DNA from 2 places in the Streptomyces sp. V2I9 genome. Region 1 is predicted to be linked to the other one. Evidence: riboswitches for the same ligand, from Rfam matches in the RefSeq annotation. Region 1 holds a riboswitch; the other holds the start of a gene.
What was found. Region 1 has a riboswitch for S-adenosylmethionine ahead of thrC (threonine synthase). Riboswitches for the same ligand answer to the same signal wherever they lie in the genome.
Positions count from the first base shown of each region.

Region 2: linked by a shared signal. The riboswitch ahead of QFZ71_RS06550 (aminotransferase class V-fold PLP-dependent enzyme) and the one ahead of thrC (threonine synthase) in region 1 are both predicted to bind S-adenosylmethionine.

Region 1 covers NZ_JAUSZJ010000002.1:3,736,040-3,744,986, reverse strand. Annotated here, with positions in the region: gene QFZ71_RS16520 (asparagine synthase-related protein) at 1-573, opposite strand, end outside; gene QFZ71_RS16515 (keywimysin-related RiPP) at 624-746, opposite strand; gene groL (chaperonin GroEL) at 1,604-3,226, opposite strand; gene QFZ71_RS16505 (cold-shock protein) at 3,602-3,808, opposite strand; gene QFZ71_RS16500 (MoaD/ThiS family protein) at 4,376-4,654, opposite strand; gene thrC (threonine synthase) at 4,690-5,991, opposite strand; SAM riboswitch class I at 6,011-6,138, opposite strand; gene QFZ71_RS16490 (glucosyl-3-phosphoglycerate synthase) at 6,292-7,242, shown strand; gene QFZ71_RS16485 (trehalose-6-phosphate synthase) at 7,406-8,815, shown strand; gene otsB (trehalose-phosphatase) at 8,868-8,947, opposite strand, start outside.
Region 2 covers NZ_JAUSZJ010000002.1:1,456,338-1,465,284, reverse strand. Annotated here, with positions in the region: gene QFZ71_RS06575 (heme-copper oxidase subunit III) at 1-395, shown strand, start outside; partial or broken gene QFZ71_RS06570 (c-type cytochrome) at 451-1,261, shown strand; gene QFZ71_RS06565 (ubiquinol-cytochrome c reductase iron-sulfur subunit) at 1,258-2,310, shown strand; gene QFZ71_RS06560 (ubiquinol-cytochrome c reductase cytochrome b subunit) at 2,307-3,956, shown strand; gene trpD (anthranilate phosphoribosyltransferase) at 4,080-5,144, shown strand; SAM riboswitch class IV at 5,250-5,367, shown strand; gene QFZ71_RS06550 (aminotransferase class V-fold PLP-dependent enzyme) at 5,546-6,925, shown strand; gene QFZ71_RS06545 (Lrp/AsnC family transcriptional regulator) at 7,006-7,287, opposite strand; gene QFZ71_RS06540 (rhomboid family intramembrane serine protease) at 7,284-8,039, opposite strand; gene QFZ71_RS06535 (hypothetical protein) at 8,233-8,475, shown strand; gene QFZ71_RS06530 (NYN domain-containing protein) at 8,511-8,947, shown strand, end outside.

The DNA.
Region 1 (8,947 bases):
GCCGTACCCGGCGCCGGTCTCGTGCACCCCGCGCCACACGACACGGCGGCTGAGGGGGTGCGGCAGGAAGTCGAGCATGCGCAGGGCGAGCGCTCCGTCGTCCAGAGGCGCGTCGATCAGCCGGGCGAGGGCGGCCGGGCGGTCGGAGGCGATGGTTCCGGCCTCCGGGTGCCGGGCGTGGTAGATCCGGCGCAGCCCGGAGGCGGTGCCCCTGATCCAGGTCTGCCCGCAGAGCTGGGCGATCACGTGGTGCAGGCCGGGCAGCCGGGCCAGGCGGCGCTCCAGGCCGGTACGGTCGCGGGCGCCCTCCAGCAGGCCGGAGAGTACGGCCTCGGGAACGCGGTCGGGCCCGATGAGCACGAGGGCGTCGTCGCCCCGGCGGAGGTGGCTCACCTTGCGGAACGCCGGACGGGCGACGATCCAGGGCCGGCCTGACGGGTGGGCGACGGTCAGAACGTCGCCCCCCGTCGCGGCCGGCCCGGCCGACTCCTGCGCGGGAAGCCGCCCGGCCACCGCCGCGCCCGCCGCGCTGTCCGGCAGAACGACGAAGTAGTCACGCAGATGGCCGGGCATGTTCACCTTCCGGAAGTTCTCATACGTCGCACAGGAATCCGAGGTCCGGTTTAGACGAAACGGCGGACCCAGTACTCCTTGTACGAGCCGTAGAAGTAACCGGCGGTCTTCTTCGAGAAGTCGCCCTGCTTGAACAGCGACGGCTTCACGTAAGCCTTCTTCTGCTGCTTCATGAGACCTTCCCTTCTGTGTGAATGGAAACCGTAATGACCACTTTGCGCCTGCATAACTGACGTTATTCATGCGACTGGTGTTCACCACGTGAACACCAGAGCCATCATGTCCCGCCGCAGAACCGGTACGCATGATTCCGACTTACCGCCTGAAGTTGGCTGGATAGCGTGAGCGGAGAAGAGTGGAGGCCGACGCTCCGGCCCGGCGCGCGACATCGGGTGGCCGCCATGTGCAGTCGCACACCGGAGGCGCGTGACACCGAAGTGGACTGGACCAATCGCGGACCTGAAGGGCCTGATCGGGCGGTGAGCTGCCAGGAGAGGGAACCGCCGGTCACAGATCCGCCGAACCGCCCCCCGCCCCTCCGACCGCCTTCAAGGCCGCACTACCTCAGGCGCGGGGGGCGCGCCACCGGCATCGGCGAAACCGCCCGGACCCGTGCTGCCGCACCGGGAAGGTCGCCGCAAGACCCCATTCGGCCATGCCGAACGCCCTCCGCCACCGTCCGACTACGGAATGATCGGCCACACAGCCCCGCACGGGGCTTCCCATCGCGCGGCGAAGGACTTCCCGCCCCGCGGCGAAGGGCTCCTCGACCCGAGGCGAGGGGCTTCCCGGCCTGCATCCGCGGCCTTCCGCCCCCGCAGGCGGAAGTGTCCCGCCCCGGCGAGGGGGCGTGCCGGCCCGCCTCCGAGGAGCTCTCCGACCCGCCTCCGGGCTCCTCCCCTCCTTACCGCCCGCACCGCGCCCCACACCCCTCCCCGGCCACCTCCACCAACGCCTCAGGGGCGGCACCTCCGTGATGGAGGTACCGCCCCTGAGGGACGTACGGGGAACTTCGTGATCGGCAGGCCGATCAGAAGTCCATGTCACCGCCCGGCATGCCGCCCGGAGCGGCCGCGCCGGCCTTCTCGGGCTTGTCGGCGATGACGGCCTCGGTGGTGAGGAACAGCGCGGCGATGGACGCGGCGTTCTGCAGAGCGGAACGCGTGACCTTCGCCGGGTCGAGGATGCCCTCGGCGATCATGTCGACGTACTCACCGGTCGCGGCGTTGAGGCCGTGACCGATCGGAAGGTTGCGGACCTTCTCCACGACGACGCCACCCTCGAGACCACCGTTGACGGCGATCTGCTTGAGCGGGGCCTCCAGCGCGAGCTTCACGGCGTTGGCGCCGGTCGCCTCGTCGCCCGTGAGGTCGAGCTTCTCGAAGACGGCCGAGGCCTGGAGCAGAGCCACGCCACCACCGGCGACGATGCCCTCCTCGACGGCGGCCTTGGCGTTGCGCACCGCGTCCTCGATGCGGTGCTTGCGCTCCTTGAGCTCCACCTCGGTGGCGGCGCCGGCCTTGATGACGGCCACGCCGCCGGCCAGCTTCGCCAGACGCTCCTGGAGCTTCTCGCGGTCGTAGTCCGAGTCGGAGTTCTCGATCTCGGCACGGATCTGGTTGACGCGACCCTGAACCTGGTCGCTGTCACCGGCGCCGTCGACGATCGTCGTCTCGTCCTTGGTGATGACCACCTTGCGGGCACGGCCGAGCAGGTCCAGGCCGGCGTTCTCCAGCTTGAGACCGACCTCCTCGGAGATCACGGTGCCACCGGTGAGGATGGCGATGTCCGCGAGCATGGCCTTGCGGCGGTCACCGAAGCCCGGAGCCTTGACGGCGACGGACTTGAAGGTGCCCTTGATCTTGTTGACGACCAGGGTGGAGAGCGCCTCGCCCTCGACGTCCTCGGCGATGATCAGCAGCGGCTTGCCCGACTGCATGACCTTCTCCAGCAGCGGGATCAGGTCCTTGACGCTGCCGATCTTCGAGTTGACGATCAGGATGTACGGGTCGTCGAGCGACGCCTCCATACGCTCCATGTCGGTGGCGAAGTACGCCGAGATGTAGCCCTTGTCGAAGCGCATACCCTCGGTGAGCTCCAGCTCCAGACCGAAGGTCTGGGACTCCTCGACGGTGATGACGCCTTCCTTGCCGACCTTGTCCATCGCCTCGGCGATCTTGGCGCCGATCTCGGTGTCGGCGGCGGAGATGGAGGCGGTGGAGGCGATCTGCTCCTTGGTCTCCACGTCCTTGGCCTGCTCCAGCAGAGCGGCGGAGACGGCCTCGACGGCCTTCTCGATACCGCGCTTGAGGGCCATCGGGTTGGCGCCCGCGGCGACGTTGCGCAGACCCTCGCGGACGAGAGCCTGGGCGAGAACGGTGGCGGTGGTCGTACCGTCGCCGGCGACGTCGTCCGTCTTCTTGGCGACCTCCTTGACCAGCTCCGCACCGATCTTCTCGTACGGGTCCTCGAGCTCGATCTCCTTGGCGATGGAAACACCATCGTTGGTGATCGTGGGCGCGCCCCACTTCTTCTCGAGGACGACGTTACGGCCCTTGGGGCCGAGGGTGACCTTGACGGCGTCGGCGAGCTGGTTCATCCCGCGCTCGAGACCGCGCCGTGCCTCCTCGTCGAACGCGATGATCTTGGCCATGTGAAGTGGTCCTCCCGGACAGGGGTGGATTGCTCCGGACCGAGAGGCGCCCGCGACGGACGGCCTGCTGCGTGGTGGTTCCTTGCCCCACCGCACCTGCGGACCTCACCGGCCCGGTCCAAGTTCTGTCACTCTCACCTGGAGAGTGCTAACGCCAATGATTAGCACTCGACCCCCGAGAGTGCAAGCGCCTCGGGCGAGTGCCCGCCATGTGGTCCGGGGCCGCCGGCGGTGCCGCGCGGGGCCCGCCGCAGGTACGTGCCCCGAGGGCGGCGGCGGTCCCGGAACGCGCGTAGGGCCCGATCCCTGCTGGAGAACTCCAGGGGGGTCGGGCCCTACGTGCGTGAGTGGTGTCGTCGGACAGACGCGCCGGCCTCAGCCGACAGCGAGCTTGACCATGTCGGCCTGGGGCCCCTTCTGGCCCTGCGAGATCTCGAATTCAACTCGCTGACCCTCTTCGAGGGTGCGGTACCCGTCCATCTGGATCGCGCTGTAGTGGACGAAAACATCCGCACCACCGTCGACCGCGATGAAGCCGTACCCCTTCTCCGCGTTGAACCACTTGACGGTGCCCTGAGCCATGCCTAACTCCCCTATTACTGGCCCTTGCACGGGACCGCACTTCGCGGGCCCGGGTCACGACTCACCCTCCGACAGGAGAGGGTGCGCGGCGCCGCAGCGCGTCGACCGCGGCCGAATGTATCCGTCCAACTGCCCTCTGCAACAGGTCAATCGGACGAGAAATCTGGGGGCGGCTGAACACGCGAATAGGAGCGTTTCCTGAGATGTACGGGCAAGTCGGGCCAGTCAAAGGCCACTTATGCCGCAAGAGGTTCACGTACATTGGCTGCTTCTTATCGGGGCCGGGCGCATTCTCATATGCGGGCGGCACGAGCAGCGGACGGGGCTTCCCCAACTGTACCGCGCTCAACCATGCAGAATTGCCCCCTCCGCTTCTGGAGCGGAGGGGGCAACGGTGGTCCCGCGAAGGCGCGATGGCCACACCGGTCTCGACGGCCCCATAGGGCTCACACCGGCCGGGGAGCACGTCGACCCGAACCGACCCGGCTCGAACCGACCCGGCGTGAACCGGCCCGACCCGGCCCGAACCGACCCGGCGTGAACCGGCCCGAACCGCTCCGGACCGGCTCAGCAGCCGCCGGCGACCGCGGGAATGATCGAGACGCCCGCGCCGTCCGGGGTGGCGGCGTCGAGGCCGCCCTCGAAACGCACGTCGTCGTCGTTGACGTACACGTTGACGAAGCGGCGCAGCTTGCCCTGGTCGTCCAGGACGCGGGCCGCGATGCCCGGGTGGTCCTTCTCCAGGGACTCGATGACCTCGGAGAGCTTCGCGCCCTCCGCCGTGACCTCGGCCTGGCCGCCCGTGTAGGTGCGGAGGATGGTGGGGATGCGGACCTTGACGCTCATGGCGGACGCCTTTCTTGCTGCTGTGGTCGGAGTGGTCAGGCGGAGGCGAGGCCCGCGGCGCGGAACGCGTCCAGGCTCGGCTTGATGGTCGCCGTGGCCTGCGAGGTGGGGGCGACCGCGTCAAGCGTCTTGAGTCCGTCGCCGGTGTTCAGGACGACGGTGGTGAGCGCCGGGTCGATCACGCCGGCCTCGACCAGCTTCTTCGTCACGCCGACGGTCACCCCGCCCGCCGTCTCGCCGAAGATGCCCTCGGTGCGGGCCAGCAGCTTGATCGCGTCGACGACCTGCTCGTCGGTGACGTCCTCCACCGCGCCGCCGGTGCGCCGGGCGATGTCCAGCACGTACGGGCCGTCCGCCGGGTTGCCGATGGCCAGCGACTTGGCGATGGTGTTCGGCTTCTGGGGACGTACCACGTCGTGGCCGGCCTTGAAGGCGGCGGAGACCGGGGAGCAGCCCTCGGCCTGGGCGCCGAAGATCTTGTACGGCTTGTCCTCGACGAGGCCCAGCTCGATCAGCTCCTGGAACCCCTTGTCGATCTTGGTGAGCTGGGAGCCGGACGCGATCGGGATGACGATCTGGTCGGGCAGCTTCCAGCCGAGCTGCTCGCAGATCTCGTACGCCAGCGTCTTGGAACCCTCGCCGTAGTACGGACGGAGGTTGACGTTGACGAAGCCCCAGCCCTCGCCGAGCGGGTCGCCGATGAGCTCGGAGCAGAAGCGGTTGACGTCGTCGTAGGTGCCCTCGATACCGACCAGCTCACCGCCGTACACCGCGGCCATGACGACCTTGCCCTGCTCCAGGTCGTGCGGGATGAACACGCAGGAGCGCAGTCCGGCGCGGGCGGCGGCGGCGCCGACGGCCCCGGCCAGGTTGCCCGTGGAGGAGCAGGAGAGGGTGGTGAACCCGAAGGCGCGGGCGGCCTCGACGGCGATGGCGACGACCCGGTCCTTGAAGGAGTGCGTCGGGTTGCCGGAGTCGTCCTTGACGTACAGGCCGCCGGTGACGCCCAGCTCGCGGGCGAGGTTGTCGGCCTTGACGAGCTTGGTGAAGCCGGGGTTGATGTTGGGCTTCTCCGCCACGTCGGCGGGGACGGGCAGCAGCGGGGCGTACCGCCAGATGTTGTCCGGGCCGGCCTCGATGCGCTTGCGCAGCTCCTCGGGGGAGCCGGTGGGCAGGTCGTACGCCACTTCCAGCGGTCCGAAACAGGAGGCGCAGGCGAACAGGGGGCCGAGTTCGAACCGCTCGCCGCACTCGCGGCAGGAAAGCGCCGCGGCGGGACCGAGGTCGACGGCCGGGGCGGAAGGAACGGTGGTACCTGCAACGGTCTGAACAGCCATGATGGCGGAGGTCCCTTTCTCCTCATCTTCCTCGCGGCGCATTTCGCCGCAAGACGGAATTGGCACCTTCCCCACCGTGACCTCGCGGTCGGCAGGAGGGTTGCCGGGACTTCAACGGGCCGTTCCCTCAGTCCCTCTGGATGAGCTCTATGGCGCTGGATCTTCGATCCAGGCGTTTATGCGCGCTCCGACCCCGACATGCGACGGCGATACGCGTTGTTCAAGACTGTAACCGAAGCACCGGACCGTCGAGATAGCCGTCCGAACCGCGAGATGGATCACACACAGGGAGTGCCGACCGTGCTCGAAGAGGTGGAACGCTGGCTGACCAGGCGTTCCTGGTCGTCCGGCGACCGCCCGCTGAACCGGCTCGCCGACGCCCGGACCGCCGACCCGCGCCGTACGACCGTGAGCGTGGTGCTGCCCGCGCTCAACGAGGAGGCCACGGTCGGCGCGATCGTGGCGACGATCCGCCGGGAGCTGATGGAGAAGGTCCGGCTCGTCGACGAACTCGTGGTGATCGACTCCGGCTCCACCGACGCCACCGCGGCCGTGGCACGGGCGGCAGGCGCACGGGTGGTCCACCGGGACGCGATCCTGCCCCGGATCCCGGCGCTGCCCGGCAAGGGCGAGGTACTGTGGCGCTCACTCCTGGTGACCAGCGGCGAGATCGTCTGCTTCGTGGACGCGGATCTCAGGGACTTCTCGGCGGACTTCGTCTCGGGGACGGTGGGGCCGCTGCTCACCGATCCGGCCATCCAGTTCGTCAAGGCCATGTACGACCGCCCGCTCGGTGACGCGGCAGGTCAGGGCGGCCGCGTCACCGAACTGGTGGCACGCCCGCTGCTCAATCTGCACTGGCCGCGGCTGGCCGGGTTCGTCCAGCCGCTGGGCGGTGAATACGCGGTGCGGCGCTCCCTGCTGGAGCGGCTGCCGTTCCCGGTCGGTTACGGAGTGGAGCTGGGGCTGCTGGTGGACGCGCTGCACACGGTGGGCCTGGACGCGCTGGCCCAGGTGGACGTCGGCGTACGCCTCCATCGCCACCAGGACGGGCAGGCGCTGGGCCGCATGGCGGCGGCGATCTACCGTACGGCGCAGCTCAGGCTCTCGCGCGGCCATCTGGTGCGGCCGTCGCTGACCCAGTTCGAGCGCGGCGAGGGCGGCTTCGTCCCCCGTACGCACCCGGTGGACACCGAGGAGCGGCCGCCGATGCGGGAGATCGCGGAGTACGCGGAGCGGTGGGCGGCGTGAGGCGGTGGGTGGCGTGAGGCGGTGGGCGGCGTGAGGGGTGAGCGCCCGGAACGCCGGGGCCGGGTGAGGCTGTGGGCGGCCGGAGCGGCCGGGCCGTCTGAGGCGGTGCCGGGTGGAGCCGCCGGGCGTTTGGGGGCCGGGCTCACGGGCTAGGTTCCGGTACATGGTCTCCGAGCACACGCCTTCCACCGGTTCCACCCGTTCCACCGCTTCCCAGGTCCTCGTCGCGTCCAACCGCGGCCCCGTCTCGTACACGCTCGGTGAGGACGGGACGCTCGACGCCAAACGCGGCGGGGGCGGTCTCGTCTCCGGGCTGAGCGCCGTCGACGACAAGCTGTGGGTCTGCGCGGCCCTCGGCGACGGCGACCGCGAGGCGGTCCGCCGCGGGGTCGGGGAGCCGGGCGTCCGGATGCTGGACATCGACGCGGAGGTGCACGCCGACGCCTACAACGGCATTGCGAACTCGGTGCTGTGGTTCGTCCACCACATGCTCTACCAGACGCCCGTCGAGCCGGTCTTCGACGCGGAGTTCCGCAGGCAGTGGGCCGCGTACGAGACGTACAACCGGGCCTTCGCCCGCGCGCTGGCCGAGGAGGCGGAGCCGGGAGCCTCGGTCCTCGTCCAGGACTACCACCTGGCCCTGGTTCCCGGCATGCTGCGGGAGCTGCGCCCGGACCTGAGGATCGGCCACTTCTCGCACACCCCCTGGGCGCCCGTGGACTACTTCCGGCTGCTGCCCGACGACATCGCGGAGCAGTTGCTGCGCGGCATCCTCGGCGCGGACCGGGCCGCGTTCCTGACCCGCCGCTGGGCGGACGCGTTCATCGGCTGCTGTACGGAGATCCTCGGCGGCACGGGCCGGACCCGGATCGGGGTGCACGGCCTCGGGGCCGACGCGGAGTTCCTGCGCCGCCGTGCGCACGAGCCGGACGTGGACGAGCGGATGGCGGCGCTGCGGGAGCAGGTGGGCGAGGGCCGGAAGACCGTGGTCCGGGTGGACCGCACCGAGCTGTCCAAGAACATCGTGCGCGGCCTGCACGCCTACCGGGCCCTGCTGGACGCCCACCCGGAGTGGCGCGAACGCGTCGTGCACATCGCCTTCGCCTACCCCTCCCGCCAGGACCTCGCCCTCTACCGGGATTACACGGCGGCGGTGCAGTCGCTGGCCACGGAGATCAACGGGGCGTACGGGACGGAGAGTTGGACGCCGGTCGTCCTCCACGTCAAGGACGACTTCGCCCGCTCGCTGGCCGCGTACCGGATGGCGGACGTGGCCCTGGTCAACCCGATCCGCGACGGCATGAACCTGGTCGCCAAGGAGGTCCCGGTCGTCTCGGACCAGGGCTGCGCGCTGGTGCTCTCGCGCGAGGCGGGGGCGTACGAGGAGCTGGGCGAGGACGCGATCGTGGTCAACCCGTACGACGTGACGGGCACGGCGGAGGCCCTGCACGAGGCGCTGACGATGCCCGCCGGCGAACGCTCCGCCCGCACGGAGCGCCTGGCCGGGGCGGCGACGGCACTGCCGCCCCAGCAGTGGTTCCTGGACCAGCTGGAGGCACTGCGGCAGGGGTGAGGGGCCGCGGGACCGCTCGGCGGACCACTCGGCCCGTCGAGCGGCCCGCCGGTCACAGCCGCTCGGCGAGCGCCGCCAGGAAGGCGACCACCGCGGCCGGGCCCGGCAACGACAGGTCGGCGCGGTCGGACA
Region 2 (8,947 bases), 2.3 Mb from region 1:
CGATCCTGGTGCTCTCCTCACTCACCTGCCAGCTCGGCGTCTTCGCCGCCGAGCGGGGCGATGTGAAGAAGCTCCGCACCTGGTTCATCATCACGTTCGTGATGGGTGCGATCTTCATCGGCGGCCAGGTCCTGGAGTACACCGAGCTGGTGAAGGACGCGGGGCTCTCCCTCTCGTCCGACCCGTACGGCTCGGTGTTCTACCTGACCACCGGCTTCCACGGTCTGCACGTGACAGGCGGTCTCATCGCCTTCCTGCTGGTCCTCGGCAGGACGTACGCGGCCAAGAGGTTCACCCACGATCAGGCCACCGCCGCCATCGTCGTGTCCTACTACTGGCACTTCGTCGATGTCGTATGGATCGGCCTGTTCGCAACGATCTACATGATCAAGTAACCGGGCTCGCACCCGCCCACCATCGACGCAGAAGATCCTGACACCGGGGTAATCCGTGAAAAAGCTCTCCGCACGACGACGCCATCCGCTGGCGGCGGTCGTCGTACTACTCCTCGCGCTGGCGGCTACCGGGGGGCTGTACGCCGCGTTTGCGCCTGCGGGCAAGGCGCAGGCCGATGAAACCGCCCAGTCCCTCGCCATCGAAGAGGGCAAGAAGCTCTACGCCGTAGGCTGCGCCAGCTGCCACGGCACCGGCGGTCAGGGCACCACCGACGGGCCGTCCCTCGTGGGCGTGGGCTCCGCCGCCGTGGACTTCCAGGTCGGTACGGGCCGTATGCCCGCGCAGCAGCCGGGCGCCCAGGTACCGAAGAAGAAGGTCATCTACAGCCAGGCGCGAGATCGACCAGCTCGCGGCGTACGTCGCGTCGCTCGGCGCCGGTCCGATCACGCCGACCGACAAGCAGGTCGACCCGGCGGGCGCGGACGTCGCCAACGGCGGCGAACTGTTCCGCACCAACTGCGCTCAGTGCCACAACTTCACCGGTAAGGGCGGAGCCCTGACGGAGGGCAAGTACGCACCCGACCTCGAAGGTGTGAGCCCGAAGCACATCTACGAGGCCATGCAGACCGGCCCGCAGAGCATGCCCTCCTTCCCCGACACGACGATGCCGGAGCAGGAGAAGAAGGACATCATCGCGTACATCGAGACCGTGAACGGTGATGAGACGGAGAGCCCCGGCGGTCTGGCCCTCGGCGGTCTCGGCCCGGTCAGCGAGGGTCTGTTCGCCTGGATCTTCGGACTCGGTGCCCTCGTCGCAGTCGCCGTTTGGGTCGCGGCCCACACCGCTAAGGCCAAGAAGTCATGAGTAGCCAACAGAATCCAGAAGACAACCTGCCCGATGAGCAGGAGACCGCGCACGGCGCGGTGGAGCGTGCGGACGACGCGTTCGCCGATCCGGGGCTGCCGGCCCACCAGCCGCGCATCCAGGACCTCGACGAACGCGCCGCGAACCGCTCGGAGCGGGCCGTAGCGTTCATGTTCACCCTCTCGATGCTGGCGACGGTGGGCTTCATCGCCTCCTACGTCATCTTCCCGGTGGACAAGATCGTCTACATCTGGCCCTTCGGCCATGTGAGCGCGCTCAACTTCTCCCTGGGTCTGACCCTGGGCGCGGCGCTCTTCTTCATCGGCGCGGGAGCCGTCCACTGGGCGCGCACCCTCATGTCCGACGTCGAGGTCGCGGCCGACCGTCACCCGATCGAGGCGACGCCGGAGGTCAAGGCCCAGGTCATGGCCGACTTCGCGGCCGGTGCCGAGGAGTCCGCGATCGGCCGCCGCAAGCTGATCCGCAACACCATGTTCGGCGCGCTGGCCCTGGTGCCGCTCTCCGGTGTGGTCCTGCTGCGCGACCTCGGTCCGCTGCCGGAGAAGAAGCTCCGCAAGACCCTCTGGGCCGAGGGCAAGCAGCTCATCAACATGAACACGATGAAGCCGCTCCGCCCCGAGCACATCACCGTCGGGTCGCTGGCCTTCGCCATGCCCGAGGGGCTCGACCCGGAGGCGCACGACTTCCAGACGCAGATGGGCAAGGCCGCCCTGATGCTCGTCCGCATCGAGCCGGACGACATCAAGGACAAGCGCCAGCGGGACTGGGCCCACGAGGGCATCGTCGCGTTCTCCAAGGTCTGCACCCACGTCGGCTGCCCGATCAGCCTGTACGAGCAGCAGACGCACCACGTGCTCTGCCCGTGCCACCAGTCCACCTTCGACCTTTCCGACGGCGCTCGCGTCATCTTCGGTCCCGCCGGCCACCCCCTTCCGCAGCTGCGGATCGGTGTCAACAGCGAGGGCAACCTCGAGGCGCTCGGCGACTTCGACGAGCCCGTCGGTGCTGCCTTCTGGGAGCGCGGATGAGTACTGCGACGACAAACCCCTCCGCCGCCGAAACGGCGAGCGGGCGCAAGGCCCCGGCGGGCGAGCGGGTCGCCGACTGGGCGGACGGCCGACTGGGCATCTACGGCCTGGCCAAGGCCAACATGCGCAAGATCTTCCCGGACCACTGGTCCTTCATGCTCGGTGAGGTCTGCCTCTACAGCTTCATCATCATCATCCTCACGGGTGTGTATCTGACGCTGTTCTTCCAGCCGAGCATGGGCGAGATCGTCTACCACGGTCCGTACGAGCCCATGCAGGGCATCCGGATGTCCGAGGCGTACGCCTCGACGCTGAAGATCAGCTTCGAGGTCCGCGGTGGTCTGCTCGTGCGGCAGATCCACCACTGGGCCGCGCTGATCTTCCTGGCCGGCATGTTCGTGCACATGATGCGCGTCTTCTTCACGGGCGCCTTCCGCAAGCCGCGCGAGATCAACTGGCTGTTCGGCTTCCTGCTGTTCGTGCTCGGCATGTTCACCGGGTTCACCGGCTACTCCCTCCCGGACGACCTGCTGTCCGGTACGGGTGTCCGCTTCACCCAGGGCGCGATCCTGTCCGTGCCGATCGTCGGCACGTACATCTCGATGTTCCTGTTCGGCGGCGAGTTCCCCGGCCACGACTTCGTGGCCCGGTTCTACTCGGTCCACATCCTGCTGCTGCCGGGCATCATGCTCGGCCTGCTGGTGGCCCACCTGATCCTGGTCTTCTACCACAAGCACACGCAGTTCGCGGGTCCCGGCCGGACCAACAAGAACGTCGTCGGCATGCCGCTGCTGCCCGTGTACATGGCGAAGGCCGGAGGGTTCTTCTTCCTCGTCTTCGGCATCATCGCGGTCATCTCGGCCATCGCCACGATCAACCCGATCTGGGCCATCGGCCCCTACCGGGTCGACCAGGTGTCCACCGGCGCCCAGCCCGACTGGTACATGGGCTTCGCCGAGGGTCTGGTCCGTGTGATGCCGGGCTGGGAGATCAACCTGTGGGGTCACACGCTCGTCCTGGGCGTGTTCATCCCGCTGGTCGCCTTCGGCCTGGTGCTCGGCGTCATCGCGCTCTACCCGTTCATCGAGTCCTGGGTCACCGGCGACAAGCGCGAGCACCACATCCTGGACCGCCCGCGCAACGCCCCGACGCGTACCGCGTTCGGCGTCGCCTGGATCACGGCGTACTTCGTCGGCCTCATCGGCGGCGGCAACGACCTGTGGGCCACGCACTTCCACCTGTCGATCAACGCCATCACCTGGTTCGTCCGGATCTTCTTCTTCCTCGGACCGGTCATCGCGTTCATCGTCACCAAGCGGATCTGCCTCGGCCTCCAGCGCCGCGACCGGGACAAGGTGCTGCACGGACGCGAGTCCGGCATCATCAAGCGCCTGCCGCACGGTGAGTTCGTGGAGGTCCACGAGCCGCTCAGCCCCGCGCAGCTGCACACGCTCACGGCGCACGAGCAGTACAAGCCGCTCGAACTCGGCCCCGCGGTCGACGAGAACGGCGTGAAGCGCAAGATCTCCCCGGTGCAGAAGCTGCGCGCCAAGCTCAGCAAGGGGTTCTACGGCGAGGGGAACCAGATCCCCAAGGCGACCCCCGAGGAGTACAAGGAGATCAGCGAGGGCCACGGCCACCACTGATCCCCTGAACCGATCGCCACCGTGAGAGCCCCGTCCAATCGCCGGACGGGGCTCTTCGCGGTCCCCGGCGCTGGATAGGGTGGAGCCGATCCTTCTGACCGGCTGTGGACCCTGGAGCGGACCATGAACGTGGTGACCCCGAGCGGCGGCGACGGCGTGGCGGCCCCTTCCTGGCCCGGCCTCCTGAACCCCCTGCTGCGCGGCGAGGACCTCAGCTCCGAGGAGACCGCCTGGGCCATGGACCGCATCATGAGCGGCGAGGCGACCGACGCGCAGATCGCCGGGTTCGCCGTGGCCCTGCGGGCCAAGGGCGAGACCGTCGAGGAGGTCACCGGGCTGGTCCGCGCGATGTACACCCACGCCAACACCATCGAGGTGCCGGGCCGCACGGTCGACATCGTCGGCACCGGCGGCGACCTCGCCAAGACGGTCAACATCTCGACCATGTCCGCGATCGTCATCGCCGGCACCGGCGCCAAGGTCGTCAAGCACGGCAACCGCGCCGCCTCCTCCGCCAGCGGCTCCTCCGACGTGCTGGAGAAGCTCGGCGTCAATCTGGAGCTGACTCCGCGGCGGGTCGTCGAGGTCGCCGAGCAGGCGGGCATCACCTTCTGCTTCGCCGTGAAGTTCCACCCCGCCCTGCGCTACGCGGCCAAGGCCCGCAAGGAGCTCGGCGCGCAGACCACGTTCAACATCCTGGGCCCCCTCACCAACCCGGCGCGGGTCCGCGCCCAGGCGGTCGGCGTCGCCGACGCCCGGATGGCGCCCATCGTCGCGGGTGTCCTGGCGGAACGGGGCAACAGCGCCCTGGTCTTCCGCGGCGACGACGGACTGGACGAGCTGACCACCACCGCCACCTCCCGCGTCTGGGTGGTCCGCGACGGCACGGTCCGCGAGGAGGCGTTCGACCCGCGCGACGTGGGGCTGCCCATCGTCCCGGTCGAGGCCCTGCGCGGCGCGGACGCCTCGTACAACGCCGATGTGGCCCGCCGCCTGCTGGACGGCGAGGGCGGTGCGGTACGCGAAGCGGTCCTGCTCAACTCGGCGGCGGCCCTGGTCGCCCTCGATCCGGGGACCGGGACGCTGGCCGAACAGCTCGCGGCGAAGATCGCGGTCGCGGCCGACTCCATCGATTCCGGGGCGGCCAAGCGCGCTCTGGAGCGCTGGGTGGCGGTCAGCAACGCCTGACCACGCCGGAGGGGCACTCCGGCGCACGCGGTATGAACGAGGGCGCGGTCCGGATGCCGGACCGCGCCCTTGCGCGTGTGCCCACGTATGGCAAGATGCTGCGCAGGTCATGAGTGACAGCGACTACGGCCCCGGCCCGCTGTCCGGCAACCCTCCGTCCGTGGCGGGGTGCCCCGGGTGAAGACCAGGCCGTAGGCAGCGAGGTCTGCGGCAAGCGCGGGCCCCTCGGCATCCAGCGGATGTCAGCCCCCGGGGTCCTGGTCCCTAGGGAGCCTTCTGTGAGCACGCGAATGCGCTAGGGCTTGTCGCCCTTCTTCCGCGCACCCTTCTTCCTTCCTCCTCCCTGCGCTGCCGCGTACCGCCGGCGCATGGATTTCGCCTGCCTGTTACGGGAGTTCGCCATGTCTGTCACCACCGCTGCCCTCGACCCGTCGGTTTGTGCCCCGCTGCCCGTTCTGGGCCAGGACGTCACCGTTCCGCTCGTCACCGGCGGTGAGGTCACCTACGCCGCGCTCGACTACGCCGCCAGCGCGCCGGCTCTCCAGCGGGTCTGGGACGACGTCGCCGCGTACGCCCCGTACTACGGCAGCGTCCACCGCGGCGCCGGCTACCTCTCGCAGCTCTCCACCGACCTCTTCGAGAGCAGCCGCCGTACGGTCGCGGAGTTCCTCGGCTGCCGCGACGACGACCAGGTGGTCTTCACCCGCTCCACGACCGACTCCCTCAACCTGCTGGCCGCCGCGCTCCCCGCCGACTGCCAGGTCTTCGTGTACGAGACCGAGCACCACGCCTCCCTGCTGCCCTGGCGCGACGCCCGCGTCACCTACCTCGACGCGCCCCGTACCCCGGACCGGGCGGTCGAGATCCTGGAGCGCGCGCTGGCCGGCCGCGACCCCTACGGTCCCGCCCTCGTCTGCGTCACCGGCGCCTCCAACGTGACCGGCGAGCTGTGGCCGGTGAAGGAACTCGCCGCCGCCGCCCACGCGCACGGTGCCCGGATCGTCCTGGACGCCGCCCAGCTGGCGCCGCACCACCCCGTGGACATCGCCGAACTGGGCGTCGACTGGGTCGCGTTCTCCGGCCACAAGCTGTACGCGCCCTTCGGCTCCGGCGTCCTGGCCGGCCGCGCCGACTGGCTCCGGGCCGCCGAGCCCTACCTCGCCGGCGGCGGCGCGTCCCGCACGGTCGCCCGCCGCGCCGACGGGGGCGTGGACGTGGACTGGCACACCACCGCCGCCCGCCACGAGGCCGGTTCGCCCAACGTCATCGGCGTCTACTCCATCGCCTCCGCCTGCAAGGCCCTGACCGAGGCGGGCTTCGACCACCTGGTCGCGCGGGAGCAGGAGCTGGTCTCGCGGGTCCTCGACGGGCTGGCCGAGGTGCCCGAGGTGCGGGTGCTCTCCCTGTTCGGCGACGACGCGCCGCGGGTCGGTGTCATCTCCTTCGTGGTGCGCGGCTGGAACAGCTCGCACTTCGCCGCCGCCCTCTCCGCGGAGTACGGCATCGGCGTCCGCGACGGCCTGTTCTGCGCCCACCCGCTGGTGCGCACCCTGCTCGGCAGCGACCCGCAGGAGCCGGGGGAGTGCGGGGCGCCGGAGGCGGAGCCGGGGGAGAGGTCCCTGAACGCGATCCGGGTGAGCTTCGGCGCCGGTACGCCCGACGAGCACATCGACCGCTTCCTGCGCGCGGTCACCGAGCTGGTCCGCGACGGAGCCCGCTGGAACTACCGCACCGAGGACGGCCGCTGCGTCCCGGACCGCGGCGAGGCCGCACAGGTCTGAGGGTCGGCCGCGGGGAAACACCCCGGCCGGGGGAACATCGGGGTCAGGGGGTGTACCGGCCCTGATCCGTCGGACGCCCCCTACGCGTCGAGGCCGATGGCGAAGGCGGCCTCCAGGTCGTGCTGGGAGTACGTCCGGAAGGCCACGTGGGTGTCGGTCCCCTCGACGCCGGGGATCTTGCTGATCCGGCCGGGGATGATGTCCGCGAGGTCGTCGTGCCGGGCGACACGGACCATGGCGATCAGGTCGTAGGTGCCGGTGACGGAGAAGACCTCGCTGACGCTGTCCAGGGCGGCGATGGCCTCGGCGATCTCCGGAATCCGGTCCACGCTGGTCTTGATGAGCACGATCGCGGTGATCACGGCTGGCTGTCTCCCTCGGTGGCCGTGGCTGGAACCTTCACTCTAGTCCTCCGCCCGTGGAGTCCCCAGGCGCACAGGAACCCGGCCGCGAACCCCGCCACATGCGCCAGATACGCCACCCCCGGTCCGCTGCCCGCGCTCTGCGCCGCCGCCCACTGGAGGGCGAACCAGAAGACCAGCACGATCCAGGCGGGGAAGCGCAGCGGCAGGAAGAACAGGAACGGGAACAGGCTGGTCACCCGCGCCTTGGGGAAGAGGTACAGGAACGCGCCGAGGACCGCGGAGATCGCCCCCGACGCCCCCACCAGGGTCTGCTCGGAGTCCACGTGCGCCGCCGCGTAGCAGACCAGCGCCGCATAGCCGCAGCCCACGTAGAACAGCGCGAACCGCACCCTGCCCATGCGCTCCTCGGCCATCGCGCCGAACACGTACAGGAACAGCAGGTTCCCCAGCAGGTGCAGCCAGCTCCCGTGCACGAACAGCGCGGTGAACGGCGTGATCAGCGCGTGTGCCGATCCCTCCCACAGCTCGGCGGGGATCACTCCCCACCGCTCGAAGTACGCGGCCCGGGCGGCGAGCAGCGCGTCCTCGCCCCGGTGGGTGACGCCGCCGAACCCGGAGAGCGGGCTGATCAGGAACACCACGCCGCAGGCGGCGATGAGTCCGTACGTGACCGGGGCGCCGCTCGCCGCCGCCGCGTCCCGGATCCTCCCGGCCGTGGTCCGCCGGTCCGCCTGCCGCCACTCGATCATGTACAGAGCATGACGTACCCGTGCGGACCGGGAGGGAGCGCCTCGCCGGGCCGGTGCCCATACGCGAGGCCGTAGGGTTACGCCAGGACTTCCGCAGTTCGACGGCGCACCGCGAGATCCTTGACGTAGACAGGTGGAGTCGCGGCGGCGCACCCGGCGCGGACTCCTGGCGACGACGAAAGAGGACGCAACGATGACGACGGTTCCCCTGCCGACCGACGGGACCCGCTGGCGCTGCACCCTGTGCGGCAATCTCACGCGCTTCGACGTGACCCGTTCGTCGAAGGTCGTGGAGTACGTCCACCTCGACCTGGCCGGTGAGCCGAGTGTCGAGGAGCGGGAGGTGGTCAGTGAGACCATCGAGTCGGTCCGCTGCCGTTGGTGCAATGCGGTGGACCAGATCGAACTGGTGGACAAGCCGGGCGCCGCTTCCTGAGGAGCGGGCCCTTCACGTATATGGGGTGACGGACGGTGGAACAGCCGACCAGCGGCGCCGGACCGGCCGATGAGGCCGACGGCGGTGCAGAGGTGCTCGGCCGTCCGCTGCCCGAGGGTGTGCGACGGCGGGTGATCGCCCTGGTCGCGGATGCCTTCGGTGGTCTGACCGTCTCCGAACTGCCCGCCCAGCTGCGGCAGTACGCCAGATTCACCCCGACCCGGCGCGCGAAGTTCGCGGGGAACGCGATGGCCGCCGCGCTGGCGGGCGACGCCGCCTTCCGGCAGCGGATCGGGGAGCGGCTCGGCCAGTCCCAGCCGGAGCTGGCCGCCGCCCTGGAGGCGGGTTCGCCGCCCGCCGCAGCAGATCCCCTCGATGTGGCCGCGGCCGCCTACGTGTTGCGCCCGGTCGGCTGGGTCAAGCTGGTCGAGGCCGCCGGCGAGGAGGCTCAGCGCGCCGACGCGGAGCGGGC